DNA from 3 places in the Rahnella sp. PCH160 genome. Region 3 is predicted to be linked to each of the others. Evidence: predicted binding sites of a transcription regulator. Region 3 holds the regulator's gene; each other region holds the start of a gene.
The links. The regulator sigma-54, encoded in region 3, starts transcription at its own class of promoters, with help from an activator protein. The targets are predictions, from matches to a motif close to GTTGGCACANNTTTCGCTNT.
Positions count from the first base shown of each region.

Region 1: the regulator sigma-54 is predicted to act here: its motif matches at 8,203-8,222, upstream of glnA (glutamate--ammonia ligase).
Region 2: the regulator sigma-54 is predicted to act here: its motif matches at 4,684-4,703, upstream of ACM5QY_RS18525 (branched-chain amino acid ABC transporter substrate-binding protein).

Region 1 is NZ_JBLOGT010000001.1:1,009,592-1,019,975, forward strand. It holds partial or broken gene polA (DNA polymerase I) at 1-93, shown strand, start outside; gene spfP (small protein SpfP) at 274-321, shown strand; gene yihA (ribosome biogenesis GTP-binding protein YihA/YsxC) at 486-1,130, opposite strand; gene yihI (Der GTPase-activating protein YihI) at 1,710-2,264, shown strand; gene hemN (oxygen-independent coproporphyrinogen III oxidase) at 2,453-3,826, shown strand; gene glnG (nitrogen regulation protein NR(I)) at 3,888-5,300, opposite strand; gene glnL (nitrogen regulation protein NR(II)) at 5,308-6,357, opposite strand; gene glnA (glutamate--ammonia ligase) at 6,612-8,021, opposite strand; gene typA (ribosome-dependent GTPase TypA) at 8,494-10,317, shown strand.
Region 2 is NZ_JBLOGT010000001.1:4,005,973-4,016,356, forward strand. It holds gene ACM5QY_RS18505 (ABC transporter ATP-binding protein) at 1-265, opposite strand, end outside; gene ACM5QY_RS18510 (ABC transporter ATP-binding protein) at 262-1,155, opposite strand; gene livM (high-affinity branched-chain amino acid ABC transporter permease LivM) at 1,152-2,441, opposite strand; gene ACM5QY_RS18520 (ABC transporter permease subunit) at 2,451-3,365, opposite strand; gene ACM5QY_RS18525 (branched-chain amino acid ABC transporter substrate-binding protein) at 3,427-4,551, opposite strand; gene ACM5QY_RS18530 (YgdI/YgdR family lipoprotein) at 4,986-5,201, shown strand; gene ACM5QY_RS18535 (RluA family pseudouridine synthase) at 5,303-6,001, shown strand; gene ACM5QY_RS18540 (DUF2058 domain-containing protein) at 6,040-6,579, opposite strand; gene ACM5QY_RS18545 (DUF2931 family protein) at 6,664-7,344, opposite strand; gene ACM5QY_RS18550 (DUF2931 family protein) at 7,383-8,069, opposite strand; partial or broken gene ACM5QY_RS18555 (phospholipase effector Tle1 domain-containing protein) at 8,060-9,996, opposite strand; gene hemB (porphobilinogen synthase) at 10,208-10,384, opposite strand, start outside.
Region 3 is NZ_JBLOGT010000001.1:1,454,946-1,465,329, reverse strand. It holds gene lptC (LPS export ABC transporter periplasmic protein LptC) at 1-231, shown strand, start outside; gene lptA (lipopolysaccharide ABC transporter substrate-binding protein LptA) at 209-766, shown strand; gene lptB (LPS export ABC transporter ATP-binding protein) at 773-1,498, shown strand; gene rpoN (RNA polymerase factor sigma-54) at 1,599-3,032, shown strand; gene hpf (ribosome hibernation promoting factor) at 3,056-3,343, shown strand; gene ptsN (PTS IIA-like nitrogen regulatory protein PtsN) at 3,442-3,924, shown strand; gene rapZ (RNase adapter RapZ) at 3,992-4,846, shown strand; gene npr (PTS phosphocarrier protein NPr) at 4,843-5,115, shown strand; gene ACM5QY_RS06750 (BglG family transcription antiterminator) at 5,250-7,169, opposite strand; gene dagF (2-dehydro-3-deoxy-phosphogluconate aldolase) at 7,297-8,037, opposite strand; gene ACM5QY_RS06740 (DgaE family pyridoxal phosphate-dependent ammonia lyase) at 8,034-9,161, opposite strand; gene ACM5QY_RS06735 (amidohydrolase/deacetylase family metallohydrolase) at 9,151-10,284, opposite strand; gene ACM5QY_RS06730 (DUF4310 family protein) at 10,355-10,384, opposite strand, start outside.

The DNA of each region.
Region 1 (10,384 bases), 450 kb from region 3:
AAAATTCGCGATCTGATGGAAGCGAGTATGACGCTGGCAGTTCCGCTAAAAGTGGATGTCGGAACGGGTGAAAACTGGGATCAGGCTCACTAAGTGATAATTTGACTAAGTGGATAGGAATTAAGCTTTTTTTGTAATTAAGCTACAGAATTATGTGCTCAGACCTTGAAGGTGATCGCATAATCCACGATTTTTGTGTAAGTAAACTACAAAAAGTTCTTTTTCCCCGTCAGGAAATAGGGTAAAGTTTCTCTCGTAGGGTACAGAGGTAAGATGTTCTATCTTTCAGACCTTTTACTTCACGTAATCGGATTTGGCTGAATATTTTAGCCGCCCCAGGCATTTATGTCTGGGGCGTTTTTTATTGTGCTTTTCATGGCGTTGCTAAAGATTTCGCTCAAACGCGACCCATAAAAAAGGGCAACCTGCTGGCCACCCTGATGATGTTTTTTACTTAACATGCCATTCAAAAATGGCCGGCAACTTTATTCGCCGGACAATTCTTCTTCCAGTACTTCCGGTGGGATCTCACTGAACCAGGTGTTCAGCTTGTCGCTTAGTTTATCCACGCCCATTTTCTTCGGCGAGGAGAACGCTTCTACCTGAATATCGCCCATGAATTCTTTTACCGCTTCACGGACCATTTTGATCTGTGCCTGACGCGCACCGGAAGCCAGTTTGTCGGCTTTAGTCAGCAATAACATGACCGGCGTACCGACATCGACAGCCCACTGAATCATCTGCTGATCCAGATCTTTAAGCGGATGACGGATATCCATCAGCACAACCAGACCTTTCAGCGAGTTACGCATTTGCAGATATTCGCCCAGCGCGCGCTGCCATTTGCGTTTCATTTCTTCCGGTACTTCCGCGTAACCGTAACCCGGCAAATCGACCAGACGGATGCCTGGTTTGACTTCGAACAGGTTGATCAGCTGAGTACGTCCCGGTGTTTTACTGGTACGTGCGAGGCTTTTTTGCTGTGTCAGTGTATTCAGCGCACTGGATTTGCCGGCGTTTGAACGACCAGCAAATGCGACTTCAATGCCTTCGTCAGCTGGCAAGTGCCGGATATCCGGGGCGCTCATGACGAAATGGGTCATATGATAGTTGTATGTTTGGCTGGTCAAAACGTGCGTCTCCGTGAGGCATGAGTATCTGGCTGGCGATTATAACTGCAACAGAGCCGAGATGTGTTCGTGTTTTTGAAATCCGAATAATGAGGCGAAGGGACCACAGAGATGAAGGCGGGGGAAATTGCCTTCATGATGTAAGACATTTGCTATTCATGATGCGGGATATTTCGCTTGTTTTATCGCAGTATTCTTTAATTCTTATCTTAATCAATAAGATATATTTTGAGTGTTTCCGAAACCTCACAGGCGATTGGCGGGTATCTTGAGCCTTTGCGCCAGTCGGGTAAAGTAATTCTTACGCGATGAAGGCAAGTAGGGAAACACGGATGAATTTTGCATTCACGGATCACAGGAAATGCATTGCGATTTAAGGATGAACGGGGCTGGAGGCTCTGAAAGGCAAAGGAAAAACCGGGACGTTGACGCTATACAGGGAACGTGTTTGATGAATATCCTTCTGATGAAGGAAAGAAAAAGGCAGCAAGGTTACCTTGCTGCCTTTTTTCTTTGTTCGCTTTCTGCTAGATTCCGGCGCAAATCTATACTAAATGTACACACCTAAGAGCAGATGCCATGAAACAGCCAGCGAAAGCCCCGCGTGCCAATACCGCGACAACTAAAACAAAGAAGAAAAATCGCGTCGAGCTTGATATCGAAGCGCGCGAACGCAAGCGTGACAACAAGCGTCGTGGCCATAAAGCTGGCTCACGCGCTAATCCGGGGGCAGCCCAGAACCAAAGCGGTTCTGATGCTAAAAAATCCGATCCGCGCATCGGCAGCAAGAAAGCCGTGCCATTGATTATTGAAACTGTCACCAACAATGCGGCGAAGGCTAAAAAAGCGGCTCAGCCGAAGCAAGATGCAACACCAAAAATGTCACCGCAAGAAGAACTGACGCTGCTGGAAAATGATGCGCGTCTGGATTCGCTGTTGGATCTCATCGACGATGGCAAAGCTCTTAGCGCAGAAGATCAGGCTTATGTTGATCAGACGCTGGATCGCATTGATGTTCTGATGGAAATCCTCGGCATTGAACTCGGCGACGACGAAGATGAAGAAGAAGAAGAAGAGAAAAACGAAGACATGATGCAGTTGCTTAAGCGCGGAAATCCAAAAGACGGTTTCTAAGCCATGCGCTGGGTCATCCCGGCAATAGCCTTACTCTTTGCATGTTATCTGCTTTGGTTATTCGGTAAACTACGGCGGTTATCGAAAACCAAAGCACGTTTGCGCAGAGCGACCTTTGCACGGCAGGCCCAAAGCCTGCCTGTGAGGCGAACCGGCAGCATCCGGCGCCGGAAGGAGTAAGTCACCCCATGTCAGAACAGACAACCGTCTGGGATTTAGCGCTGATCCAGAAGTACAATTACTCAGGTCCGCGATACACATCCTATCCAACAGCACTCGAATTCAGCGAAAGCTACGATAATGCAGCCTTTAAAAAAGCGGCTGGGCGTTATCCTGAGCGTTCCCTCTCGCTGTATGTGCACATTCCTTTCTGCCATAAGCTCTGCTATTTCTGCGGCTGCAATAAACTGGTGACCCGTCAGCAGCATAAAGCCGAAGAATATCTTAATGTCCTTGAGAAAGAGATCAGCCACCGTGCGCCGCTCTTTAAAGGCCGTCAGGTCAGCCAGCTTCATTGGGGCGGTGGTACTCCGACTTACCTGAATAAAGCGCAGATAAGCCGTCTGATGAGCCTTCTGCGGGCACACTTCGATATCCTGCCTGATGCAGAGATGTCGCTGGAAGTCGATCCGCGTGAAATAGAGCTGGATGTTCTCGACCATCTGCGCAGTGAAGGTTTTAATCGTCTGAGCATGGGTGTGCAGGATTTCAATAAAGAAGTGCAACGCCTGGTAAACCGCGAGCAGGACGAAGACTTCATTTTTGCGCTGATTGAACGGGCGCGTGCGCTGGGTTTTAACTCCACCAATATCGATCTCATCTACGGCCTGCCAAAACAAACCTCAGAAAGTTTTGCGTTTACGCTAAAACGCGTAGCGCAGCTTAACCCCGACCGCCTGAGTGTTTTCAATTACGCGCATATGCCGAAACTGTTCGCCGCTCAGCGCAAAATCAAAGATGCAGATTTACCCGGTGCCGAAGAAAAGCTGAAGATTTTGCAGGAAACCATCGCTTCGTTAACGGATTCCGGATACCGCTTTATCGGCATGGATCACTTCGCCCGCCCGGATGATGAACTGGCCGTGGCGCAGCGCGAAGGTAAATTGCATCGCAACTTCCAGGGCTACACCACGCAGGGCGACAGCGATTTGTTAGGCATGGGCGTTTCGGCGATCAGTATCCTGGGCGACACCTATGCGCAAAATGAAAAAGACCTGAAAACTTACTACGCCCGCGTAGAAGCAGAAGGAAATGCGTTGTGGCGGGGTCTGGAAATGACCGGGGACGATTGCCTGCGCCGCGACGTAATCAAAGCGCTGATCTGCCATTTCGAGCTGGATTTTGCTGATATCGAAAAACGCTACGGGATTCAGTTTACGGATTACTTTGCCGATGATTTAGCGTTGCTGGATCCGCTTGTCAAAGACGGTCTGGTGGAATTCGGTGAAAATCACATTCAGGTCACGCCGCGCGGTCGTCTGCTGATCCGCAACATCTGCATGTGCTTTGATATTTATCTCCGCCGCCAGGTTCGCCAGCAGCAATTCTCCCGCGTTATCTGATGCACTCTGCACCAACAAAAACAGCCGCATCTGCGGCTGTTTTGCTTTCAGACAAATGACGTTATTCCATGCCTAATTCTTTCAGTTTACGGGTCAGGGTATTTCGCCCCCATCCGAGCAAGCGTGCAGCTTCCTGTTTGTGCCCCTGAGTGTGACGCAGAGCCGTGGTCAATAGCGTACGCTCCATTTCCGGCTGTGCTTCTGACAGCAGGTTTTGATGACCGGAACGCAGGGCGCGATCGGCCCATTGTGCCAGCAGCGTTGCCCAGCTGTCCGGCAGGCTTTGGCCGCCCGTTTCTGGCGCTGTCGTTTCAAACAGTTCGCTCGGTAAATCCTGAATTAACACTTCCTGACCGGCGGCCATAACGGTTAACCAGCGGCAGGTGTTTTCCAGCTGGCGCACGTTCCCCTGCCACGGCAGGCGCGTCAGCGCCGTTTCAGTTTCAGGGTGAAGATTCTTGGCTTCAACACCCAGCTCTTTCGCCGCAACTTGCAGGAAGTAACGCGCCAGACGCGGAATATCTTCACGACGTTCACGCAGTGGAGGCAGGTGCACGCGGATGACATTCAGACGGTGGAATAAATCCTCACGGAATTTGCCTTCCTGAACCCTCAGCTCCAGATTCTGGTGGGTGGCCGCAATAATCCGGACATCCACTTTCACTGGCGCATAGCCACCGACCCGGTAGAACTGCCCGTCAGCCAGCACGCGCAGCAGGCGGGTTTGTACGTCGAGCGGCATATCACCAATTTCATCGAGGAACAGCGTGCCGTTATCGGCCTGCTCAAAACGTCCCTGCCGGATGGTATTGGCCCCGGTAAATGCGCCTTTCTCGTGCCCGAATAATTCGGACTCAATCAGGTCTTTCGGGATCGCCGCCATATTCAGTGCGATAAACGGCGCTTTGGCGCGCGGGCTGTGGCGGTGTAGGGCATGGGCGACCAGCTCTTTACCGGTACCCGATTCCCCGTTAATCAGTACGCTGATTGAGGAGCGTGATAACCGGCCAATAATGCGGAACACATCCTGCATTGCTGGCGCTTCACCAATAATATCCGCCGTCGGGCCGCTGGCTGGCTGGGTGCGGGCCGGTTGCTGTTGTTCCTGATAATGACTAATCGCACGTTCGACAAGCGCAACGGCTTCATCGATATCGAACGGTTTTGGCAGATAATCAAATGCACCTTGCTGATAGGCGCTGACCGCTGCATCCAGATCGGAATGCGCTGTCATTATGATGACCGGAAGCATCGGATGGCGTTGTTTAATCTGTTTTAACAGCGCTAAACCGTCCATGCCGGGCATACGAATATCTGATAACAAAACGTCAGGGGTTTGAGTCGCAATGGCATCAAGCACTTCATTGCCGCTGTCAAACGTGGTGCAGGTTAAACCGGCTCCGGTGAGCGCGCGTTCAAGTACCCAGCGGATGGAGCTATCGTCATCGACGATCCAGACTATCCCTCGTTGCATAAGAACCTCACTGGCGAATAGGCAGGAAAACCGAGAATTCGGTGTGTCCTGGCCAACTGTTAAATTCAACTTTACCCGAATGCTGATCAATCAAACTGCGTGCGATGGACAGGCCTAAACCGGTGCCCCCTTCGCGGCCACTGACCATGGGGTAAAAAAGGGTGTCCTGCAAATGCGCCGGTACGCCGGGGCCGTCATCTTCAATATCGATACGGGCCACCAGACGATAACGCACGCCGTGTAACGTAATCTGGAAAGCAGTGCGCGTGCGCAACGTAATTGTGCCGCCTTCGTCCCCGAGCGCCTGCAATGCGTTGCGGGTGATGTTTAACAAAATCTGTTCTATCTGATCCGGGTCGTGGGCCAGTTCCGGCAGGCTAGGGTCATAGTCCCGCACTAATTGAACGTTATCCGGCTTTTCCATCGACACCAACTGGCAAACGCGTTCGGCAACCTGATGAATACTTTGTGTGACGTGCTGGCTAGGGCGTTGTGGCCCCAGCAGGCGATCAACCAAATTACGCAGACGGTCAGCCTGCTCAATAATAACTTTGGTGTATTCCAGCAGAGCCGGGTCGGGCAATGCTCTGGATAACAACTGGGCAGCACCACGCAGCCCGCCGAGCGGGTTTTTAATTTCATGGGCCAGGCCGCGGATCAAATCACGCGCGGCAACCTGTTGAGCATGTTGCAGTTGTTCCTGACTCAGGCGTCTCTGGTTATCCATCGGCGCCAGTTCGACCAGAATGAAACCTTCCGGCAGCATCTGTGCGGTCAGTGACAACACATGTGCGCGGCCATCGACCACTAAGGTCACTTCGCTGTCTGTAAAGCCCTGTCCGGCGGTCAGACTTTCACGCATTAACTCGATATTGAGCGAAAAATACCCCACCAGTTCCGGCAAAGGGGTGCCAAAGAGTTTGCGGGAACTTTGCGCCAGTAACTGCTGAGCGGCAGGATTGGCATAATGCACAGCCAAATCGTCGTCCAACAACAGAACGCTGTTGATTAAGGAATTCAGGATCTGCCCAGCATCGGGCAGCTTGCCAGTTGCCATACCGCAGTCTCCCGCACCTGATGGGTGCATTTTTATCTCGCTACCCGGCGAAATCACGGGTCAGAGGGGTTAAGCAGGAAAGAGTGTGGAGAAAAAAGCCCATCCGGAGATGGGCTGAAAGTTTCCACGGCAACAAATAAAATCGTCTTACTTAATTTTGACGCTAAAGGCTTTCTGACTACCAGGCCTTCAGTCGGGTATTACGCTCAGCACCGGCCAAACGACTGGCGCTGAGTTCAGGGTTTAATCAGAAATTAAACGCTGTAGTACAGTTCGAACTCAACCGGGTGTGGAGTCATGCGCACACGGTCCATTTCTTCTTTACGCAGACCGATGTATGCATCGATAGCGTCATCAGTGAACACGCCGCCGCGAGTCAGGAACTCACGGTCTTCGTTCAGTGCGTTCAGAGCTTCTTCCAGTGAACCTGCAACTTTTGGAATTTCTGCTTCTTCTTCCGGTGGCAGGTCATACAGGTTTTTATCCATCGCGTCGCCAGGGTGGATCTTGTTGATGATACCGTCCAGGCCAGCCATCATCAGTGCAGCAAACGCCAGGTATGGGTTAGCCGCTGGATCAGGGAAGCGTGCTTCGATACGCATTGCTTTCGGGCTGGATACGTGTGGAATACGGATAGACGCAGAACGGTTACGCGCAGAATACGCCAGCATGACGGGTGCTTCGTAGCCCGGGACCAAACGCTTGTAGGAGTTGGTCGTCGGGTTAGCGTAGGCGTTGATCGCTTTAGCGTGTTTGATGATACCGCCGATGTAGAACAGTGCCATTTCAGACAGGCCGCCGTATTTGTCACCAGAGAACAGGTTATTACCGTTCTTGGACAAAGACATGTGGCAGTGCATACCGGAACCGTTATCGCCAAACATTGGTTTTGGCATGAAGGTCGCCGTTTTGCCAAATGCGTGAGCAACGTTGTGAACCACGTATTTGTAGATTTGGATTTCGTCAGCTTTCTTGGTCAGCGTGTTGAAGCGTGTTGCCACTTCGTTCTGGCCAGCCGTTGCTACTTCGTGGTGGTGGGCTTCAACAACCAGGCCCATTTCTTCCATGGTCAGACACATGGTAGAACGCAGATCCTGGGAGGAGTCGACCGGAGGAACCGGGAAGTAACCACCTTTAACTGCAGGACGGTGGCCTTTGTTGCCGCCTTCGTATTTGGTGCTTGAATTCCATGCGCCTTCGATATCATCGATAGCAACGTGGGAACCGGAGATGCTGCTGCCGAAGCGCACATCATCAAACAGGAAAAATTCTGGTTCTGGCCCGAACAGGACGGTGTCCGCGATACCGGAAGAGCGCAGGAAGTCTTCTGCACGTTTTGCGGTAGAGCGTGGGTCGCGGTCATAACCTTGCAGAGTGGTTGGCTCAAGGATGTCGCAGCGAATGATCAGCGTGGTTTCTTCGTAGAATGGGTCAAGAACAGCAGTGCTCGCATCTGGCATCAGAACCATGTCAGATTCGTTAATGCCTTTCCAGCCACCGATGGATGAACCATCAAACATTTTGCCTTCTTCGAAGAAGTCAGCGCTTACCTGGTGCGCTGGAATGGTGACGTGCTGTTCTTTACCCTTGGTGTCAGTGAAACGCAAATCTACGAATTTCACTTCATGCTCATTCAGCATCGTCAAAACGTGTTCAGCGGACATACTAGTTCTCCCGAATTTCTCATTATCGTCGTGGAACGAATAACCATTTTTGGTCTTTAGTTGGAAATAACAGCCTTACTTGAACTGGCGTGTGGCCTAAACAGCACTATCATTTGTCTGATCAGACTCTTTTCACCCTGTAAAAACTTTTTACCCTAAAAAACTTTTACTCTAAAAAGTATTAGCGAAAACTGTGCCAACTTTGAGAAAATGCAAACAACGCCATTTTACAGGGCTTTTGCACTCAATAAGTATGCACCATAACGGAATTCATGCACTACAATGGTGCTAATCGTGAGATGCAAGGCACCAAAAAGGTGCGTCATAATGGTTCATTGGTTCTTTTGCACCGTGAAAGGGATCACAAAGTAGCCATCCACAAGTTGTTTCAACAAGATCCTTGTGATCTTGTTTAGAACCTCGCTTAATACGTGTACAATAGCGCGCTATTTCTAATGCCTGAGGCAAAGCTGTGATCGAAAATTTGCGTAACATCGCCATTATTGCCCACGTTGACCATGGTAAAACCACCCTGGTCGACAAACTGCTGCAACAATCCGGTACTTTCGGAGAACGTGTAGAAGCTACCGAACGCGTAATGGACTCCAACGATTTGGAGAAAGAGCGTGGGATTACCATCCTCGCAAAAAACACCGCCATTAATTGGAAAGACTACCGCATCAACATCGTGGATACCCCTGGACACGCCGACTTCGGCGGTGAGGTAGAGCGTGTGATGTCAATGGTCGACTCGGTGCTGCTGGTTGTGGATGCAATGGATGGCCCAATGCCGCAAACCCGTTTCGTGACCAAAAAAGCATTCGCTAATGGTCTGAAGCCGATCGTGGTAATCAACAAAGTTGACCGCCCTGGCGCGCGTCCTGACTGGGTTGTTGATCAGGTCTTCGACCTGTTCGTAAACCTTGACGCAACTGACGAACAACTCGACTTCCCAATCATCTATGCATCTGCACTGTTGGGTATCGCGGGTAACGACCATAACGATATGGCCGAAGACATGACCCCGCTGTACCAGGCAATTGTTGACCACGTATCTCCGCCACAAGTTGAGATGGAAGCGCCTTTCCAGATGCAAATCTCTCAGCTGGACTACAACAACTATGTTGGCGTCATCGGCATCGGTCGTATCAAGCGTGGTACTGTTAAACCTAACCAACAGGTCACTGTGATCGACAGCGAAGGTAAAACACGTAACGGTAAAGTCGGTAAAGTTCTGACCCACATGGGCCTTGAGCGTATCGAAGCGACCGTTGCTGAAGCTGGCGACATCATCGCAATCACCGGTCTGGGTGAGCTGAACATTTCCGACACAATCTGTGACCCGACAAATGTTGAAGCACTGCCAGCGCTGAGCGTTGATGAACCAACCGTGACCATGTACTTCTGTGTTAACACCTCTCCGTTCTGTGGTAAAGAAGGTAAGTATGTGACTTCACGTCAGATCCTTGACCGTCTGAACAAAGAACTGGTGCACAACGTTGCATTGCGTGTTGAAGAAACTGAAGATGCTGATGCATTCCGCGTTTCAGGCCGTGGTGAACTTCACCTGTCGGTTCTGATCGAAAATATGCGTCGCGAAGGTTTCGAGCTGGCGGTTTCCCGTCCTAAAGTAATCAACCGTAAAATCGATGGCCGTATGCAAGAGCCATTCGAGAACGTGACACTGGATATCGAAGAGCAACACCAGGGTTCTGTAATGCAGGCCATGGGTGAGCGTAAAGGCGATGTCAAAGACATGATCCCAGACGGTAAAGGTCGTATCCGTCTTGATTACCTGATCCCTGCTCGTGGTCTGATCGGCTTCCGTACTGAATTCATGACCATGACTTCAGGTACCGGTCTGCTGTACTCCACGTTCAGCCATTACGATGACGTCCGTCAGGGCGAAATCGGTCAGCGTCAGAACGGCGTTCTGATTTCCAACGGTCAGGGTAAAGCAGTTGCGTTCGCACTGTTCAGCCTGCAAGACCGCGGTAAATTGTTCCTGGGCCACGGCGCAGAAGTGTATGAAGGCCAGATCATCGGTATTCACTCACGTTCTAACGACCTGACCGTGAACTGCCTGACCGGTAAGAAACTGACCAACATGCGTGCGTCCGGTACTGACGAAGCGACGACTCTGGTTCCTGCTATCAAAATGTCTCTGGAGCAAGCTCTGGAATTCATCGATGATGACGAACTGGTCGAAGTGACTCCGACGTCTGTGCGTATTCGTAAACGTCACCTGACCGAGAACGACCGTAAACGTGCAATGCGTGGTCCAAAAGAAGGTTAATCTTCTTTTACGCAAGCCGTTAAACAGAAACAGGGTGCCTTTGGGTACCCTGTTTTTTTTGTGTTTT
Region 2 (10,384 bases), 2.6 Mb from region 3:
GCCCTTCCGGCGATTGCGCAATCCCGGCCGACGCCACAAAGTGCGTGGACTTACGGCTGATATCTTCCCCGCGAAACAGAATTTGCCCGTTCTGCACGCGCGGCTGCCCGAAAATTGACATCAGCAGCGTCGATTTGCCTGCGCCGTTTGCGCCGATCAGCGCCACCGTTTCACCCTCGTCAACCTGCAACGACACGTTTTGCAGCGCCTGGATCGCACCGTAAAAAACATCGACCTCACGAAACTCCAGCATCGTATCGCTCATAAGCTGACCTCATCGTCTTCATCAGCGCCGAGATAAGCGGCGATCACTTTTTCATCGTTCTGAATAGCCTGCGGAATGCCCTCGGCAATCACGTCGCCGTGGTCGAGTACGATGATGTGATCGGAAATCTCCATCACCATACCCATATCGTGTTCGATCAGCAGCACGGTGATGTCATGATGATCGCGCAGAAAACGGATGATTTTGCTCAGCGTGCGCGTTTCAACCGGGTTCAGCCCCGCCGCGGGTTCATCGAGGCAAATCATTTCCGGCGCGGTACACATCGCCCGGGCGATTTCCAGACGCCGCTGTTGCCCGTACGACATTTCCCCCGCCAGCCGGTTAGCGCAGTCCACCAGCTCCACCACTTCCAGCCAGTAAAATGCACGATCCAGCGCCTGATTTTCCGCACGGCGATAGCCCGGCGTATTCAGCACACCGGCAATCAGATTGCGGTTAGTTTGCATATGCTGTGCCACCAGCAGGTTTTCGACGACGGACATTTCGCGGAACAGACGGATGTTCTGGAACGTCCGCGCCAGCCCGGCGCGGTTCACCAGATGTGTTCCGCCGAACATTTTGTAGAAAATCCGCTGCCCGAGCTGGGCCGGTTTGACCCAGTCACTGGCCTGGAATTTCTGCCCGAGCACCTGAATCACATTGGTCGTGCGGCGCTGCGTATTGAGTAAAATATTGCCGCCGGTCGCCTTGTAAAACCCGGTCAGACAGTTAAATACCGTGGTTTTCCCCGCGCCGTTCGGGCCGATTAATGCGGTGATTGAGCCGCGTTTCACGTCCAGATTGACGTCATTGAGCGCCCTGATCCCGCCAAAATGCATCATCAGATGTTGCACGCTGAGAATGTTGTCATGATTCAGAGTCTCACTCATGGCGCGACGCCTTTACGCACGGTAAACCCGCTGCGGCTGATACGGATTAACCCGCGCGGCCGCCAGATCATCATCAACACCATCAGCACGCCAAACAGCAGCACGCGGTATTCCGCAAAGCTGCGCAACAACTCCGGCGCTACGGTAAGAACAAACGCCGCCAGCACCACGCCGAGGGTCGAGCCCATACCGCCGAGCACCACAATGGCGAGGATCAGCGCGGATTCAAAAAAGGTGAATGACGTCGGGTTAACGAATCCCTGATAGGTGGCAAAAAATACCCCGGCAATGCCGGCGGTTGATGCGCCAAGCGTAAACGCCGAAAGTTTTACCAGCACATGGTTCAGTCCCATAGCGCGGCAGGCGATTTCGTCCTCGCGCAGCGCTTCCCACGCGCGGCCAATCGGCATCCGGGTCAGACGATGTTTGATAAACAGCACCAGCAACACCACCAGAACCAGCACCGCGTAGATGAAAATAAACTTCATGTTCGGGTTGTAGGTCAGATGGAAAAACTCATGAAACGGCACGCCGCCCTCTTTCGCGTGCCTGCCGAATTCCAGCCCAAAAAAGGTGGGCGGCGGCGCGGACACGCCGTTCGGCCCGCCGGTAAACGACAGCCAGTTGGTCAGCACCAGACGGATGATTTCCCCGAAACCGAGCGTCACGATCGCCAGATAATCGCCGTGCATACGCAGCACCGGGAAACCCAGCAGCGCGCCCGCCAGTGCAGCCATGAGCGCCGCCAGCGGCAGCATCGACCAGAACCCGAGGCCAAGATACTGATACCCCAGCGCCAGCCCGTACGCGCCAATCGCGTAAAAAGCCACGTATCCGAGATCTAACAACCCCGCCAGCCCGACCACGATATTGAGCCCGAGGCCCAGAAGGACGTAAATCAGCCCTAAAATCGCGACGGTCAAAATGTATTTCGTGGCCACGAACGGGAAGAAAATTGCCAGCACCAGAATCAGCGGAATGACCCAGCGCAAGTGACTTTTGTAATCCGGCGGACGCACATACACTCCCGCGCTGTCCGCCTCGAACCGCGCACGCATTTTCTGCCCTGACGGCGTTTCCAAAAAAGCGCTGAGCAGGAAACGTCCGAGCATCACCGCGGCGATAATCCACACCAGCCGCTGGCTGTGGAATGTAAAACTGTAGCCATCAAGTACCACGCCCACCACCGGGCCGAAAATAATCAGCGCAACCAGCCCGGCAAAAATGGCATCGAGCACACAACGTTTGAGCGAAAAACCGCTCCTCACCTCAGTTTGTGACGTCATTTTTTCCCCTCACACTTTCGTCACGACCGGACGACCCAGCAGGCCCTGAGGGCGGAAAATGAGGATCACCACCAGCAATCCAAACGAAAAGACATCTTTATAATCCGAGTTCACCATGCCCGAGAACTGCGCCTCGGCGATCCCCAGAATCAACCCGCCCAGCATCGCGCCGGGCAACGAACCAATGCCGCCCAACACTGCCGCCGTAAATGCTTTGATACCGATGATGAATCCGGCGTAAAAATCAAACGTGCCGTAATTCATGGTGACCAGCACGCCCGCCAGCCCGGCCATCGCCGCGCCAATCATAAAGACCAGCGAAATGATACGGTCGGTATTGATACCCAGAATCGACGCCATTTTGCGGTCCTGCTGCACGGCGCGACACATCCGCCCGAGCTTGGTATTACTGATAATCCACGACAGCACCAGCATCCCGACGAAGGAAGCCAGCAGAATGAACAGCTTGGTGTACGTCATTTGCACGAAACTGTCGCCAATATGGAAACGCAGCGCGCCATCAAACATCGTCGGGATCCCCTGCTGCCTCGGGCCCTGGCTGATTTGAGCGTAGTTTTGCAGGATGAGCGACATCCCGATGGCGGAGATCAGCGGCGCGAGGCGGGTAGAGTTTCGCAACGGTTTGTAGGCGATGCGTTCAATCGCCCAGCCATAAACGCCGGTCACCACAATGGTGAACACCAGCGTGCCGAGGATCAGCAGCGGAAAGGAGTGCAATCCGAAGAAGGAAAGTAGCGCCAATGCGATGGCGCACAGGTACGCAGAAATCATGTAAACCTCGCCGTGGGCGAAGTTAATCATGCCAATAATGCCGTAAACCATGGTGTAGCCGATGGCGATCAAACCGTAGACAGCGCCGAGCGTGATGCCATTAAACAGTTGTTGCAGAAAGAATGAATCCATAAATACGCAGTCTCTTTTTGCGACCGCGTTCGCCGGAACGCGGTCTTTGTCTGATATGGTTTTATTCTTTCACTTCCTGGTATTTGCCTTTGTCATCCCACTTATAAACGACATAGTCGGAAACTTTGAGATCGCCTTTGCTGTCCCAGGCTTTCTTGCCCATGACGGTATCGACGCTGTTGGCTTTCAGCCAGGCGCTGGCTTTGGCGGAATCCGTCCCACCAGTGGCTTTGAATGCGGCGGCAATGGCCTGAACCGACGCGTAGGAATAAAGGGTGTAACCTTCCGGCTCGAATTTGCTGGCGCGGAATTTATCGATAACGGCCTTACCGTCCGGGATCAGGCGCGGGTCTTTGCCGAAGGTCATCAGAATGCCGTTGGTGTATTGCGGGCCACCGGCAGCGGTCACCATTTCCTCGTTGACGATACAGTCGCCGGAGAAGAAGGTCGCCTGAACGCCCTGTTCACGCATCTGACGTACTAACGGACCGGCTTCCGGATGGCAGCCGCCGAAGAACACCACATCCGGTTTTTGCGCACTGATTTTGGTCACCAGCGCGTTGAAATCTTTTTCACCGCGAGACAACCCTTCGTACATCACCTCTTTCACGCCACGTTTGTTGAGCGCCGCTTTGGTGGCGTCCGCCAGCCCCTGCCCGTAGGTGTCTTTGTCGTGGATGATGACCACTTTTTTGGCTTTCAGTTTGTCGATGATGTAATCGCTGGCCACTAACCCCTGCTGATCGTCGCGGCCACACATGCGGAACATGTCACTCATGCCGCGTTCGGTGATTTGCGGGTTGGTGGATCCCGGCGTGATGGCAATAATTCCGGCGTCGTTATACACCTCGGAGGCGGGCATGGTGGAGGAAGAACAGAAATGCCCGACCACGGCCTGCACTTTATCCTGATCGACTAAACGGTTGGCCACCGCCACCGCCTGTTTCGGTTCGCAGGCGTCATCACCCTGCACCAGTTTAATTTTTTCGCCATTAATCCCGCCTGCGGCATTAATGTCTTCGGCAGCCTGCGTGGCCCCATGCCAGTACTGATCACCGTAAGTCGCATTCGGCCCGGTAAACGGACCCGCGACGCCAATCACAATATCCGCACGCGCGGAGAAAGCGGTCACCAGACAACCAGCCAGCAACAAAGAGAGCGGACTTCTCATAAATTTCATCGACATCGTCATGATCCTTAGCACTGTGTTTGAGTAGAAACCTGAACTAAAAAGAAAATTCTGAAGCTTAATTTTGAAATTCAAAGCCGTTGCCAAAAGACGAAAAGTTTCCCGAGGTTGAATCAACGAATAGAAACTTAAGCAAAATATCTGCCAGTGTTTCCAAACCGCTGATAATGTGTCGGGCTCTGTGAGTATAGATAGCGCTCAGCCCGCGTTACGGGCAACTCACAGAAACGACGACGGGATCACACCGCACTGCGCTGGTGCTGAGAAACAGGTGAAAAAGAAGATAGCGAAAGCCTATGCACCAAAATGAACCTTGATAAATCAGTCACTCAGTTCACACAATTACGCGTGGTGACATTTTTATCCTTTGCTTCTTACGGCGGGTTGTTTTGTAATGCGGGCAGATGATTGCAACGGGAAACGACTGAACAATGAAGATATTATCCTGCCTGACGGCGATAGTTGTGGCGATGACCTTAACCGGTTGCGCCAGAGACTATGTGATCAACACCAAATCCGGTGATCAACTTTTTGCCCACGGCGAACCTGACCGCGATCGCGATACCGGCATGACCAGTTACACTGACATGAACGGCGATTATCATCTGATGAATACCAATGATATTGCGGGCATTGTGAAAAAATAGGCGCTGCGGTTTACGTGATGAGAAGCAGAGATCTGCGCTAATTCTGGCAGTCGGCTGAAAATTCGTTATCATCTTCCCCCACTTTCCAGCCGGGCTGCCTGATGTCTGCGATTATCGATACTTTTATTGCCCCGCCGTGCCATGACGAGATTGCAATTCTCTTCCAGGATGAGCATCTGGTGCTCATCAATAAACCCTCCGGGCTGCTCAGCCTCTCGGGTAAAAATCCGCAAAATCTCGATTCGGTGCATTACCGGCTGGTTAAGATATTCCCCGGCTGCACCCTGATTCATCGTCTGGATTTCGGCACTTCCGGGCTGATGGTGATTGCCCGCAACAAGGCGATTAACGCTGCTCTCTGTCACCAGTTCAGCCAGCGCACCGTGACAAAAATGTACAGCGCACTGCTCTGCGGGCATCTGAACGACAACGAAGGGGTGATCGACGCGGCGATTGCCAAAGATCCGGCGCTGTTCCCGCTGATGTCGATTTGTGCGCTCACCGGCAAGCCCGCGCAATCGCGCTATCAGGTCATTGAACGCTTTGAGCAAAGGTTAGAAGACGGGACGTTACTGCAGTTGACGCGGGTGCAGCTCACCCCGGAAACCGGGCGCACCCATCAGTTACGCATTCACTGCCAGCATCTGGGGCACCCTATTTTGGGCTGCGATCTGTATGGCGGCCGTCTGTTGGCGGGGACAGAACACACGCCCCGACTGATGCTCCACGCCAGCGAGCTGGATTTTATTCATCCCGTCAGCGGAGAACCGGTCAACGCGCGGTGTAACAGCCCGTTCTGAACATGCTATTGATTACATAAACAAACGTAAATCAACCCTTACCACATCAAATCATCAGGCACTTTAAAGTCAGCATACGGATCTTCTTCATCCTGCTCTTCCTGACTCAGCGCACTGTTTAATACGATACTGTTGGCATCCCGCTGGGCAATTTTATCGGCCACGATGGCGGGAATAATCGCGTATTCACTTTCACCCGTTTTCTCCGCAATCAGACGCGCAATAGCAAGACGCCCGCTGATCAGCTGAGCCTGCGTCGTCTTATCCACAAATATCTTTTTGATTAAATTATTGTCGGTGAAGTTAAAACCGATATCACCTTTTGCAATATCAATTTTGTTCATTTCAATAAGCTGCTTCACCTGCGCTTTATATTCTTTCGATAACGCCGCTTGTTTTTGCTGTTCGTTGAGCAGCTTATCGCGCTCAAGCTGTGCCTTTTTATTTTCTTCCACAGCCGCTCTGGCTTCACGAGCCTGAACTCGTGATTTTTTAGCCGTTTTTTCGACTTTGGCCATTTTTTTGCTGGTCACTAAACCCGCTTTAAGCAATTGCTCTTGTAAGGACAGTTTTGTCATTTTCGTTTCTAAACCCGTTGAATAATTTCAGGGATTATACCTGCAATTTTCGGGGCAGTGCCAGTTGTGACCGGCTCTGAGTATTCACCACGCCCCATAGGGATAGGTTTTTCCTTTAATGAAATCTTTGATGTCCTGATCGTAGCCGTAAGTGAAATCACTTTTTGTTATCCCTTTGCACACATCCAACTTATCGCCCGAGAGCGTTTGCAGCTTAATTACGGGAACCGGATAATTGACCCCACCCGCGCTGTTTTGCAGCCAGACTCTGACTTTTCCTTCCGGTGCCAAGCCGAATAACATCGTGTCATACCAGGCCGTGTTGCCGAACATGTCCTTACCGTTAGAAATCCGCATTTTCTCCCACACTTCCTGCGGGAAAAACAGGCTGGTTTCGTAGGTTTTCATGTCAATAATGGAGTCCCAGCAGAACACCATATATTGCGGAGGATGGCTGGCTTTGTTGAAATGAGTACCACGTTGAACTTTATCGAACCATTTTCCCACGCTGTAAGGATTACTTTGCGTTCCGTCCAAGGTGTTAAACATATTCAGGTAGCCAGCAGTGTCGACAATCCTTACATGAGTCACGGTTGCGGGAAGAGCCTCTGGGGTAAAGAATGCAAAACCCCATTTCCCGTAAGGCAGTGACCAGTCTCCCTCAGCGACCGGTGCCGAGCGACCCTGTGTTTGTTGTGCTGCCTGCAAGTGACAGCCGGTAAGGCTCAACACGAATAGCAGAGAGAAAATCCCTTTTAAGACCATAGTTTTTTACCGTCCATGTTGTATACCGTGTGTCAAATTCACCATTCGCCGTAAGGGTATGTTTTCCCTTTGATGAAGTCCTGAGTCTTTTGGGTATAACTATATCCTTTAGAATGCCGGGTAATCCCTTTGCACACATCCAACTTATCGCCCGAGAGCGTTTGCAGCTTAATTACGTGTACCGGGTGATTGGGATAATCACCGACGTCCTGCAACCAGACTCTGACTTTTCCTTCCGGTGCCAGCCCGAATAACATCGTTTTATACCAGACCGTATTGCCTGAGCGGGCTTTGTGGCCGGCTGGAGTCCGCATTTTCTCCCACACTTCCTGCGGGAAAAACAGGCTGGTTTCGTAGGTTTTCATGTCGATAATAGAATCCCAGCAGAACACCATATATTGCGGAGGATGGCTGGCTTTGTTGTAATTCACGGTTCCACTCCGGCTTTTATCGCTCCAGCGCCCCACAATATTGGGGTCTTGATGAGTTCCATCCAGCATATTGAATGTATTCAGATAACCGGCAGTATCGACAATACGCACGTGCGTCACCGTCGCCGGTAATGCCTCAGGAGTCAAAAAAGCAAACTCCCATTTCCCGTAAGGCAGTGACCAGTCACCTTCTGCAACCGGTGCTGAGCGACCCGGTGTATGTTGTGCTGCCAGCGAGTGACAGCCAGTAAGGCTCAACACGAATAGCAGAGAGGAAATCCCTTTTAAGACCATAGTTTTTTGCCGTCCATGTTGTATACCGTGCGGGCCCACTTCTCGTCAGGCCGGTTGGTAAAACTGATGAGTTCTGCCGGTGATGCTCCGCCCTGCACGACACCATCTGCATTTGTGACGACAGCGTTCCAGTTCGCCGAGCAGTGAATATAATCTCTGGCGATCAGGTCAATTTCATGAGGAGTAAAGCCGTTCGGAGTTGGGCCAAGGCGAGTTGCCTTGCCAAATGCAATAGCCTTGGTGCAAAACGAAATCAGTTCACTTGGGAGCGTCAAATCATCATCGTCCTGAATTTCCTCAAAAATGCCCCGGCCTCCTGAGCGGCATCGAGCATGACTCTCAGCACCACCTTCGACCAGTCATTTTTCACCACCCTTCCGCGCATTGTCAGTGCAGCAAAACTGCGTTTTTGAAAGTTTCCGTAACGGTCCTGCGGCATCCGGTCGTCATACCAGGTTTCAGGTGACACTGAGTTTGTGCATACGATGGGGGCCACTGTGGGGGCAACCCCCAGGATTTCCCGGTCGTCGATTGCCTGCCTGTAAACCTGTGTCTGATCTCCCGGTGTTTGCAGTTTTACGGTCTCCACCCGCGGGCGGCTCAGGTAGATATTTTCCTGTTCCTGAGGCAGATAACCACCACCGATATCCGAATGTACGCCGGGTAACGCCAGCTCCGGCCACGCCTCTTTTATGCTGTTGGAAGCAAAGTTAAAGCGGCATTCGTTCTGCGCCGTAATCTGGAACACTTTCTCTGCGATCCCGGGCCGCAGAACAATATTGACCTCACCGGTATCGGCTGTGTGCGGATTCAGGCCATTAGCAGGCGTACCAATGGCCGCGACGGTATCGAAGAGGCCGATAAAACGGTTTTTCCCGGCAGGCATACCGTGATATTCCACCTCACCGATCCCCTGACGAATAGCCGTCACGATTGCAGCGTCTTCAGAGAAGACCCGGTTAGCGAAATGCCGGGCGGCGGCGGCTCCGCGGCTGAAGCCGAAAATATCGAACTGTAGAGTTTTTACAACAATATCTTCATATCCGGGGATATTATCTTTGGCGGCAATAATTGCCTGCGCTAAATTTGCTACTGCGTCATCCGTTTTCGCGACCACCCCGGTATCTGATATTCCCAAGCCCAGACCCACGGTGCTGTCCGGGCTGCCCGCTTTTGTGCCAATCCCCTCAACATAAATTGCTCTTTGAACGTGCGCACTCTCTGCTGAGAAGTTTTGTTGATACAACGTATTCAACCAATGCACGTTGGTGTAATACCCGGTGTAACTGGTGGCACCAGAACCGGAAAACCCCATTTGCCTTTTCCCGCATTGCGCTAATACCGACTGAGCATCTTTATCATTTAAATTAAAATGTTCACTGTTGCAGGCTTTCAGCATGTTTTCGGTATTGACCGCGTTATTGCCCGTGCCGTCGAAAAACACGCCTATCGTCAGCGTGATTTCACGTTTCGGCTTTTCGTCAGATGGCGATGACTGTTCAGGAGTGTTTTTAAATTGGGAAGGTTGAGAGTTAGGTTGCGTTTGTTTATTGCGTCTGGCGGACTGCGCATGTTGGTCGGGTTCTTCGCTGTCGTCGGGGCGTGGGTTTTGCCAGCCAGCAAAGCCGTCTGTTTCAGGCAGTATTACCGATTTCTTTTCATAACCATTTTCGATGGAAGGAATAAAGGTCGACCCGCAGGGACAAGAGCTGTTGCTGTGCAACGTTCCCGCAAGCAATAAACCTTCATTGCGTCGTTTGGGCAATCCGCCGACGATTTCAAACTTTCCTGGAAATTTACCGTAGGTGACTTTATCGCCAATGCGTGCTCCGGGCATACCGTGAAACCGCAGCGTAGCGCTCCCGCTGATAATCTCGCCGCCACATGTCGTTTTATCGCCGATTCTAAGAAAAAATCCCTTTGCCATAGTGAATGTCCTTTTATTTTCATTTAAATAAATGAAATCGGGATATCACTCTACGCCTGGCAATTTAAGATATGAAATACGAAATCAGAGGTAGTTTTACATGAACTATTTCTGCGCTGAATAGCTCCAAAAAAAGGGGTTCATGTTTAACATGATCCCCTTTGATACCGGCGTTTAGCCCCGTCATTGAACTTTATCAGTTCACCTGGAATTAAATCCCGTTTTCAGCAATATCCATCGCAAAGTACGTCAGGATAATATCTGCGCCCGCACGTTTGATCGCGCCGAGGCTTTCACGTACAACGGCACGTTCGTCGATGGCACCGGCCTGCGCGGCGAATTTGATCATCGCGTATTCACCGCTGACCTGATACGCCGCCAGCGGCAG
Region 3 (10,384 bases):
CATGTGCAGGGCGATAGCCTGACGCCAGAGACTTCTCAGCTACAAAGAATCAAAACGGATAATGCCCGGGTTAACCTGACGACACAGGACGTTGCCTCAGACGATGAAGTAACGCTTTATGGCACAGGTTTTACATCTAACGGCATGAAAATGCGCGGCAATCTGCGTGATAAGACAGCACAGCTGATCGAAAAGGTAACGACCTCTTATGAAATTCCAAGCAAAAAATAAAATCCGTGATCTCCTGATCGTCAGCTCGTTGTTAGCCGTGAGCATTCCGGCATTCGCTTTAAAAGACGACACCACGAAGCCGATCACCATTGATTCCGCCAATCAGGCGCTGGATGTGAACACCAACACGGCCACCTTCACCGGTAACGTCGTGGTTAATCAGGGCACCATCCAGGTGAAAGCCGATAAAGTTGTTGTGATCCGTCCTCAGGGCGTATCCGGCAAAGAAGTGGTGGAAGGTTACGGCAATCCGGTCACGTTCTACCAGATGCAGGACAACGGCAAGCCGGTGAAAGGCCATGCGCAGAAAGTCCGCTACGAAGTGGAAAACGATCTCGTGACCCTGACCGGTAATGCTTACCTTGAACAACTCGACAGCAACGTGAAAGGCGATCGTATTACCTATCTGGTGCAGAAACAGCAAATGGAAGCCTTCAGTGATAAAGGCAACCGTGTGACGACCGTTCTGGTTCCTTCGCAGCTGCAACAAAAAACGCCTGCAGCAGGCGGCCAGCCGACCAAAAAGAGTAACTGATATTTTATGGCAAAATTAATCGCAGAGAATCTGGCCAAGGCATACAAAGGCCGCAAGGTCGTTGAAGATGTCAGCCTGAATGTTAATTCGGGAGAAATCGTCGGATTGCTGGGGCCAAACGGGGCGGGTAAAACCACCACCTTCTACATGGTCGTCGGGATTGTGCAACGTGATGCAGGCCGCATCATCGTTGACGATGAAGACATCAGTCTTCTGCCATTGCATACCCGTGCCCGTCGCGGTATTGGCTATCTTCCTCAGGAAGCCTCCATCTTCCGCCGTCTGAGCGTGTTTGATAACCTGATGGCGGTGTTGCAAATCCGTGACGATCTGAATAAAGAACAGCGTAACGACCGCGCCAACGAGTTAATGGAAGAGTTCCATATTTCTCATTTGCGCGATAACCTCGGTCAGTCATTGTCCGGTGGCGAACGACGTCGTGTTGAAATTGCCCGCGCGCTGGCAGCGAACCCTAAGTTTATCCTGCTGGATGAACCGTTCGCCGGGGTTGACCCGATTTCCGTCATCGACATCAAAAAAATCATTGAGCATTTGCGTGACAGTGGCCTCGGCGTACTGATCACTGACCACAACGTTCGCGAAACTCTCGACGTTTGTGAGCGTGCCTATATCGTCAGTCAGGGCAAATTGATCGCCCACGGCACGCCAGCCGACATTCTTGCTGATGAACAGGTTAAACGCGTTTATCTTGGTGAAGAATTCCGTCTGTGATCTGTGCCGCCGGAACCGTGCCCGTTTCGACGTAAAGTCTCACGGGCAGGTCTCTGACAGAAGTTACTCAGTGTGTAATCAACGGAAATAAAACCAAGATATGAAGCAAGGTTTGCAACTCAGACTCAGCCAACAATTGGCAATGACTCCTCAGTTACAACAGGCCATACGCCTGTTGCAACTGTCCACGCTTGAGCTCCAACAGGAGATCCAACTGGCGCTGGAGAGCAACCCTCTGCTGGAACAAACTGACCTGCATGAAGAGATTGATGCGGTAGAAACACCGGACAGCGAAGGGTTAGACACCCGCGAAGCCCTCGAGCAAAAAGACATGCCCGAAGAGTTGCCGCTGGACGCCACCTGGGACGAGATTTATACCGCGGGCACGCCTTCCGGCACCGGCAACGATTACAGCGACGACGAGCTGCCGATTTATCAGGGCGAAACCACCCAGACACTTCAGGATTACCTGATGTGGCAGGTTGAGCTGACGCCGTTTACTGATACTGACGCCGCGATCGCAACGTCCATTGTTGATGCCGTAGACGATACCGGCTACCTGACCATTTCCCTTGACGACATCCTCGAAAGCATCGGTGACGACAACGTCAGCATGGACGAAGTGGAAGCCGTTCTCAAACGCGTTCAGCGTTTTGACCCGGTCGGTGTGGCAGCGCGTGACCTCCGTGACTGCCTGCTGATCCAGCTTTCCCAGTACGCCACAGACACCCCTTTCCTCACCGAAGCCCGTCTGATTATCAGCGAACATCTGGATTTGCTGGCGAACCATGATTTCCGCGCACTTATGCGTTCAACCCGGCTAAAAGAAGATACACTGAAAGGAGCGATGCAGCTGATTCAGTCTCTCGATCCGCGTCCGGGCCAGTCGATCAACACCGGTGAATCCGAATATGTGATCCCCGATGTGCTGGTGCGTAAAGTGACGGGCGTCTGGACGGTAGAACTGAACTCCGACAGCATTCCGCGTTTGAAGATCAACCAGCAATACGCCGCGATGGGAAACTCCGCACGCAGCGACAGCGACGGACAATTTATCCGCAGCAATTTGCAGGAAGCCAAATGGCTGATCAAAAGCCTGGAAAGCCGTAACGACACCTTATTGAAAGTGACGCGTTGTATCGTTGAGCAGCAGCAGGCGTTCTTTGAGTCAGGTGACGAATTTATGAAACCCATGGTGTTGGCCGATATCGCCAGCGCCGTGGAAATGCATGAATCGACAATTTCACGCGTAACGACGCAGAAGTTCCTGCACAGCCCGCGTGGCATTTTCGAACTGAAGTATTTTTTCTCCAGCCATGTCAGTACAGACAGCGGCGGCGAGGCATCGTCAACCGCGATCCGCGCGCTGGTGAAGAAATTAATCGCAGCGGAGAATCCTGTAAAACCGCTCAGTGACAGTAAGTTAGCCACCCTGCTTTCCGATCAGGGGATCATGGTGGCCCGCAGGACTGTCGCCAAATACCGAGAGTCTTTGTCCATCCCGCCCTCAAACCAACGTAAACAGTTAGTTTGACCTCAACAGAGAAGGAAGACATTATGCAGCTCAACATTACCGGACATCACATTGAGATCACGGATCCCCTGAGAGAATTCATCACGTCGAAGCTGGCCAAGCTTGAGCAGTATTTCGACCGGATTAATCAGGTGTATGTGGTGTTGAGCGTTGAAAAGGTGCAGAAAGTCGCGGAAGCCACTTTGCATGTGAACGGAGGCGAGTTGCATGCCACCTCGGAACATCAGGATATGTACGCGGCAATTGACGGCCTGGTTGATAAACTGGCCCGTCAGTTGAACAAGCACAAAGACAAACTGAAACAGCACTGACATTCATGTAGCCAACCCTGTGCTACAAACCTTCGGGCATCGGCTTGTGACCTTCGGGAAACGAGCCGATATAGCTTTAAGGGTGAAACAGCGCAAAAGTGAAAGATGACATGATTAACGATACTGCAATGCAATTAACGTCGGTGCTTAATGCCGAATGCACTAAAAGCGGCGTTCATTGCGCCAGCAAAAAACGCGCACTGGAAATCATCAGCGAACTGGCGGCCAAACAATTAAATTTGTCACCGCAGGTGATTTTTGACGCCATTTTGACCCGTGAACGCATGGGCAGCACCGGGATCGGTGCCGGGATCGCGATTCCGCACGGAAAGCTGGAAGAAGACACTTTACGTGCCGTCGGGGTGTTCATTCAGCTTGAACAGCCGATCGCTTTCGACGCTATCGATAATCAGCCTGTGGATTTGCTTTTTGCCTTGCTGGTTCCGGCAGATCAATGTAAAACCCATTTACATACCCTGTCTTTAGTCGCGAAAAAACTGGCGGATAAAGGGGTGTGTCGTCGTCTGCGCGGAGCGCAAAGTGACGAAGAATTGTTCCATATAATGACTGAAAACGAATAAATTACTTATTCCCGGTAGCGCACCGGGAAAATGAATTCTGAACACTGAATGCCAGGGGAGTGACACCATGGTGCTGATGATTGTCAGCGGCCGTTCCGGTTCCGGGAAGTCGGTTGCCCTTAGGGCATTGGAAGACATGGGTTTTTACTGTGTGGATAACCTGCCGGTCGTATTATTGCCGCAGCTTGCCCAGACCCTTGTCGAACGCAATACGTCTGCGGCCGTCAGCATTGACGTTCGCAACATGCCAGAAACACCGGAAGTTTATGAGCATGCGATGTCACAGCTGCCGGAAAGCTTTTCGCCACAGTTGCTGTTCCTCGACGCTGACCGTAATACCCTGATCCGCCGTTACAGCGACACCCGTCGTCTGCACCCGCTTTCCAGCAAAAACTTGTCCCTTGAAAGTGCTATCGATGAAGAAGCCGATTTGCTGGAGCCTTTGCGCTCTGCCGCCGATCTCATCATCGATACCTCCGAGATGTCCGTTCATGAACTGGCTGAAATGCTGCGTACACGCCTGCTGGGCAAACGCGAACGTGAACTGACCATGGTCTTTGAATCCTTTGGTTTTAAACACGGTATTCCGATTGATGCGGATTACGTTTTCGACGTGCGCTTCCTGCCGAACCCGCACTGGGATCCGAAACTGCGTCCGATGACCGGCCTCGACAAACCGGTCGCCGCGTTCCTTGACCGTCATACCGAAGTGCATAACTTTATCTACCAGACGCGCAGCTACCTTGAACAATGGCTGCCGGCGCTGGAAACCAACAACCGCAGCTATCTGACCGTCGCCATTGGCTGTACCGGCGGTAAGCACCGCTCGGTGTATATCGCCGAAGAGCTGGCAGACTATTTCCGTACCCGTGGGAAGAATGTCCAGTCCCGCCATCGCACGCTGGAAAAACGCAAATCATGACGGTTAAACAAACGGTAGAAATCAAAAACCGGTTAGGGATGCATGCCCGTCCGGCGATGAAGTTATTTGAACTGGTGCAGAGCTTTGAGTCAGAAGTGATGCTGCGCAACGGCACAGGCATTGAGGCGGAAGCCAGCAGCGTGATTGCCCTGCTGATGCTCGATTCTCCGAAAGGTCAGCAGATTGAAATCGAAGCCACCGGCCCCGACGAAGAACAGGCGCTGACCGCCGTCGTTAATCTCATCAACTCCGGTTTCGACGAGGATTAAGACTCCCCCACTCTTAGCCAAAGTCATTGGCGTTGCAGCAAGGCAGCAAGCGAGAGAGTCCCGATGAGCTGACATCAGTCAGTGATTCGGGTGAGCGAACGCCGCTAACGCCGCTGCGGCGCCAAGGACGCAGGCTAAATTCGTGAAAGGCAATCTATTGCAATGGCCTTGAAGCTTTCAAAATTCTCACTGCTCAGCAGACGGCTCATCGATCGTTCCCGCACAAACGTCACGAACAAATCATAAATCGCCATCGCCTCTTCGTAATCAGCCTTGCTGATCGCCAGAAGGAAAATCACGTGCGCCGTTTCCCCTTCGCCCCAGGCAATCCCGTGTGGCGATAACAGCGTGATCACCACGGTTTTCTTCGCCAGCAATCCGAGCGAATGCGGTAACGCAATCCCTTCACCCAGCATGGTCGAGACAATCTCCTCGCGCTCCACCACCGACGGGTAAAACGCCTGGTCGACATACCCTTCCGCTTCAAGCTGCGAACAGACGTGGCGGAAAAGCGCCGCCTGCGTCATGGGTTCATTGATGATCATGAAGTGTTTTTCGTCGAAGAATTTCTCCAGCATATAAGGCCGTGTGCGATCGACCAGCACCAGTTTGCCGAGCTGCTCCATCTGGTATTCCGTCGGGAACGGCGAGAGCACCACCACCGGTTTATTCTTCTCTGTAATGCGGGCGTTGGAGATAATGAAATCTTCGTCGATGTGTTCGAGCTTCTCGTAATCGCGCAGCGACACGACCTGCTTCATCACCAGCTGCGGATATTTACGGTTAATCTGCGCCTGAATCATGCGGATGGTCGAATTACCGGTATCGCAGACCAGCATGACCTGCGGGTGGCGCTGGTAGCCGATGTTGTAATGCCGCTCCAGCCCGACGCCGATGTGCAGCACCAGAAAACCGATCTCATTTTCGCTCAGCGTATACGGCGTGTATTTTCCCCAGCTTGAAACTGCTGCCAGCGTGACATCATATGCCATCGGGTAATGCTGTTTAATATTATTGAGCAGCGGATTGGGGATATTGATCTGGTATTTCACCCGCGTAATCATGGTTTTGATGTGCGTGAGCAGATCCGCGCGAAGCTGCTTATCGCCCTGCAAATCATAGTTATAGTGCGAGTTGATGTACGAAAGAATGTAATCGACCAGCGATTCATCGTCGTCGGCGTTAATGTCCGTCGGCAAAATTTGCTGTACGCGGCGCGCGGCGATATTCACCCGCAGATACGCCTCTTCCGAAGCCGGAATTTCCTTCCCGACCAGATTTTTCAGTTCTGCCGCCAGCCGCACAGAAACCTGCTTCACCGCTGGATCGCCCTCTTCAGCATCGAAATCCGTCAGCGGATAACCGCCGGTAATCCGCTTGATCGCCACGGCGCAGTAAAGGATCAGGTACTGCTCGCCTTCATCCGTCAGCCGAATGGAAGACTGCGTCAGCAACTGATGCATAAAACGCGTTAACGGAGCTAAGGCTTCCGGCTCCAGACTTTCGGCCTTCAGTAGCGGATTCGCCTGTTCTTCGGCATCCAGCTGAAACAGCAAATCAGTCAGACAGGCACGGATCGCCAGCTCAGCGCCGAACAGTTTCATGCCATAGCGCGGTTTGGTTTCGATATTCAGGTGATAGCGCGTCAGATGCTCCCTCACCTCAGCCATATCATTTTGCAGGGTTCCCCGGCTGACAAACCACTCATCGGCCAGATCTTCCAGCTTTAATGAAAAAGCTGAGGTCAAAAAGCGGATCAGCAACGTCTTCACCCGTCCGGCGGCGGTGCGCGGGGTCGGGTTAGGTTTCCGTTGCGTTGATTGCTGTAACGACGAAAACAGCGCCGCATCATCGATGCGCAGCTGATAGCCGCTGCCCCGGCTGTGGACAAACGTCGCGCCGTAACCTGCAATGATTTCATTCAGCGCAGTAATGTCAGCGCGCACCGTTCTTGTCGATACCGCCAGACGTTTTGCCAGCTCATCCTGAGGCAGGGTTTCGGTCTGGAGCGCATCGAAAAGCTGCGCCAGCCGTTGATTGGGAAATCTCACCATGGTTCTTCCTGAAAGACCGGAGCCAGTAACGGGCACTGATCAGTGCCCGACAAAGTGGTTAGCTTATTAATTCATTCAGTGAATGATATTACAATCATCAAAAATTACACCGGAAGGTTAAAATCCTTCAACCAATCAGCTTTTTAACGCTGGCCAGCAGGGTTTTCACATCTTCAGGACGCGTATTGCCGGTCGCGCTGTCGATAATAGAGCTGTAGATATGCGGGATGATTTTGGTCACGCCAGCGGCCAGCGCAATTTCCATAATCGGCTCGAAGTTTTCCAGATCGATACCGCCGGTCGGCTCCAGCCAAAAATCCTGTTCTGCACAGGCACGCGCCACGGCGGCGAACTCCTCGCGGGTTTTCAGGCCGCCCATCGGGAAATATTTCACCGAGCTGCCGCCCATGTCTTTGAGCAACGCAATCGCGGTTTCCACCGGCACAATCGCGTCACTCGCAGCGGAGCTCAGCGGCCCGGTGTTAATTTTCACGAAACCGACTTTACCGGTCGGCGAAATCAGACCGTTGACTACGCTGTCGTTCTGCCCGAGCAGCGCACGGCTGGTGCCGACGCCTGTGAACACCTGATTAACATGCTGCGGCTGAACCTGTTGAGAAATCTGGCTGACCATCAGCGACTGACGCGGATCGCCCGCGCCCAGGCCTACGGACAGCGCGTTTTCGATAAGCGCGGCATATTCCTTCATGTCGGCGACGGCGCTTGCGACATCCGCGTAGTTTTTGGAAAGCACACCCACCAGAACATGCCCTTCTGCGGCTTCGTAGATATCCCGTGCGTTGTCTTTTGACCCTGCCAGCACGTTCAGACAGACGCGGTCACGGTAAAAATTTGGGGTCAGCTTCATGCTTTCTCTCCACTGAAAAGTTGTTTGAAACGGTCGGCGACGATGGCGAGCTGCGGCGGCGTCACGCTGCGCACGTCAACTTCAATCTTGCCTTCATTGGCGCGGTAGCCACGGAAGTAAATGGCGATATCGCCGTTTTTCATGGCGTCCACAATGGCTTTGGTTTTCCAGCCCAGAACCGCTTCATCGAACGTGATTTCGGTACGGGCGATATCGCGCCCGGCGCTGTCCCACACCACACGACCGGTCACACCATTGATTTCATTCAGGCTGGCGATAAATGGCGTCATTTTGTCGACCATTTCCTGCCCGGTGGTTTTCGGCAGCGTGATGTAACTTTCAATCGCCTGCGTCAAACCAAGAATGCCTTCTTTACCGACTTTCATTGCACGGCCGATGCCGCCGGATTGCAGCTTCACCCATTCGACGTACTGTTTTTTACCCAGCACCAGACCGCTGGTCGGGCCTTCAATGGCTTTCGCACCACTGTAAATCACGAGATCTGCGCCCATTTCGTAATAACAGGTCAGGTCTTCTTCGGCCGCCGCATCCACAATCAGCGGCAGATTATGTTCACGCGCAACTGCCGCCGCATCTTCCACAGAGAGAATGCTTTTCTGCACGGAATGGTGGGACTTGATGTACAAAATGGCCGCCGTGCGTGGCGTAATGCAGGCCGCAAGCTGCGCCGCAGAGCATTCGTTGGCATAACCGGCCTCGACCACTTTTCCGCCACCCATCGCCACCATCGTGGCAACAGGTGCGCCATAGTTTACGTTGTGACCTTTGGGCAGCACGATGTCGTGCGGGATTTCCAGCGGCGCGGCGTGCAGGTTTTCCAGCAGCCAGGCGTCATCTTTGACAATCACAGCCGCGACCGACTGCGCAATCCCGGCAGACGCACAGGACACCACCACCGCGTTTTCGACATTCAGCAATTTAGCGATGTAAGCGCCGGTTTTATTCACCAGATCCTTCATCTCGAAATAATGATTCAGGCCGGTATTCACCACCGCCGCCACTTCTTCGCGCGGCGTGGAAACCCCGAGTGCCGTCATGCGGCCGGACGCGTTAATAACCTGTTTCAGCTGATATTTTTCATACAAAGATTGTTCAGAAGACATGAGCAGATTTCCCTTCTTCGGTTAACAGAGTGACACCCGCGACCACGGCGGCCAGAGGTACCAGCAAACTTTCGCCCTTCACGGACGTCCCTTCGGAATCGACAAATACCTGCGGCACAAAACGCTGTTCAAAAAGCGTCAGGTCGGCGTCAGCGCCCACTTCGAGACGCCCTTTTGCAGGCAGGCGTAAAGCATCAGCGGCGTGAGAGGTGACGCAATCAATCACCTGCGTCAGCGTCATGCCCACGCTAAAGAATTTGGACATCACCGTCGCCAGGCTGTGAACCGGCCCGTTCATGCGGTTGCGGCAGTAAATATCGGAGCTGATGGTGTGGGGCAAAATGCCCTGTCTGATGGCGAGTTCCGCCACGTCGAAACTGAAACTGGCGGTGCCGTGCCCGACATCGAGCAGCACGCCACGGCTCAGCGCGCGTTTAACCGAATCGCGCAGCACGCCTTCCGGTGACAGGATCCGGTTCGGTTTGCCGTTATAGCAGTGCGTGATGATGTCGCCGGAAGTCAGCAAATCCGCGATTTCATCAAGGTTCGGCGGGTTATTGCCGATATGCACCATCAGCGGTAAATCATTATTTTCCTGCTGAATTTCTTTGGCGCGAACCAGCGGTTTGATGCCGTTCTGGCCGACGACGCTGCTGCTCATGCGCGCTTTAATCCCGATGATAAAACCGGGGTTGCGCGCAATGGCGTCACGTACGCCAACTTTGTCGATCTGCGCCATATCGGCCAGTTCGTTCTGCGTAACAATCCCGGTGCGGGCGATATTCAGAAACGCATAGACGTTGGTTTTCGCTTCGCGGGTGATCTTGTAAAAATCGTCGACATCACTTGCGCCGGTACTTCCGGCATCCGCCACGGTGGTGACACCACAGGCCACGCCGATCAGGTCAGCGTCGTCATGATAAATCGGCGATTTTGGGTAACAGTGAACGTGGGAGTCGATCCAACCGGCGCTGGCGTAAACCTTGCCCTGAAGGTCGAGTGTCTGGCGGGCGGTGGCATCGGAGGCCAGCGTGCCGATGGCGGCGAACTTGCCGCCCTGAATTGCAATATCAGTCAGGCTGCCGTCTGTGCTTTTTGCCTGTCGGATGATTAAGTCATACATACGACGTTCTCCATAATCTCAGGCGCCAGAGCAATCCTGACGCCTGATTACTGCTTTCTTATTGAATGACTTACAGTGATACCGGGAAGATAGCGCCCAG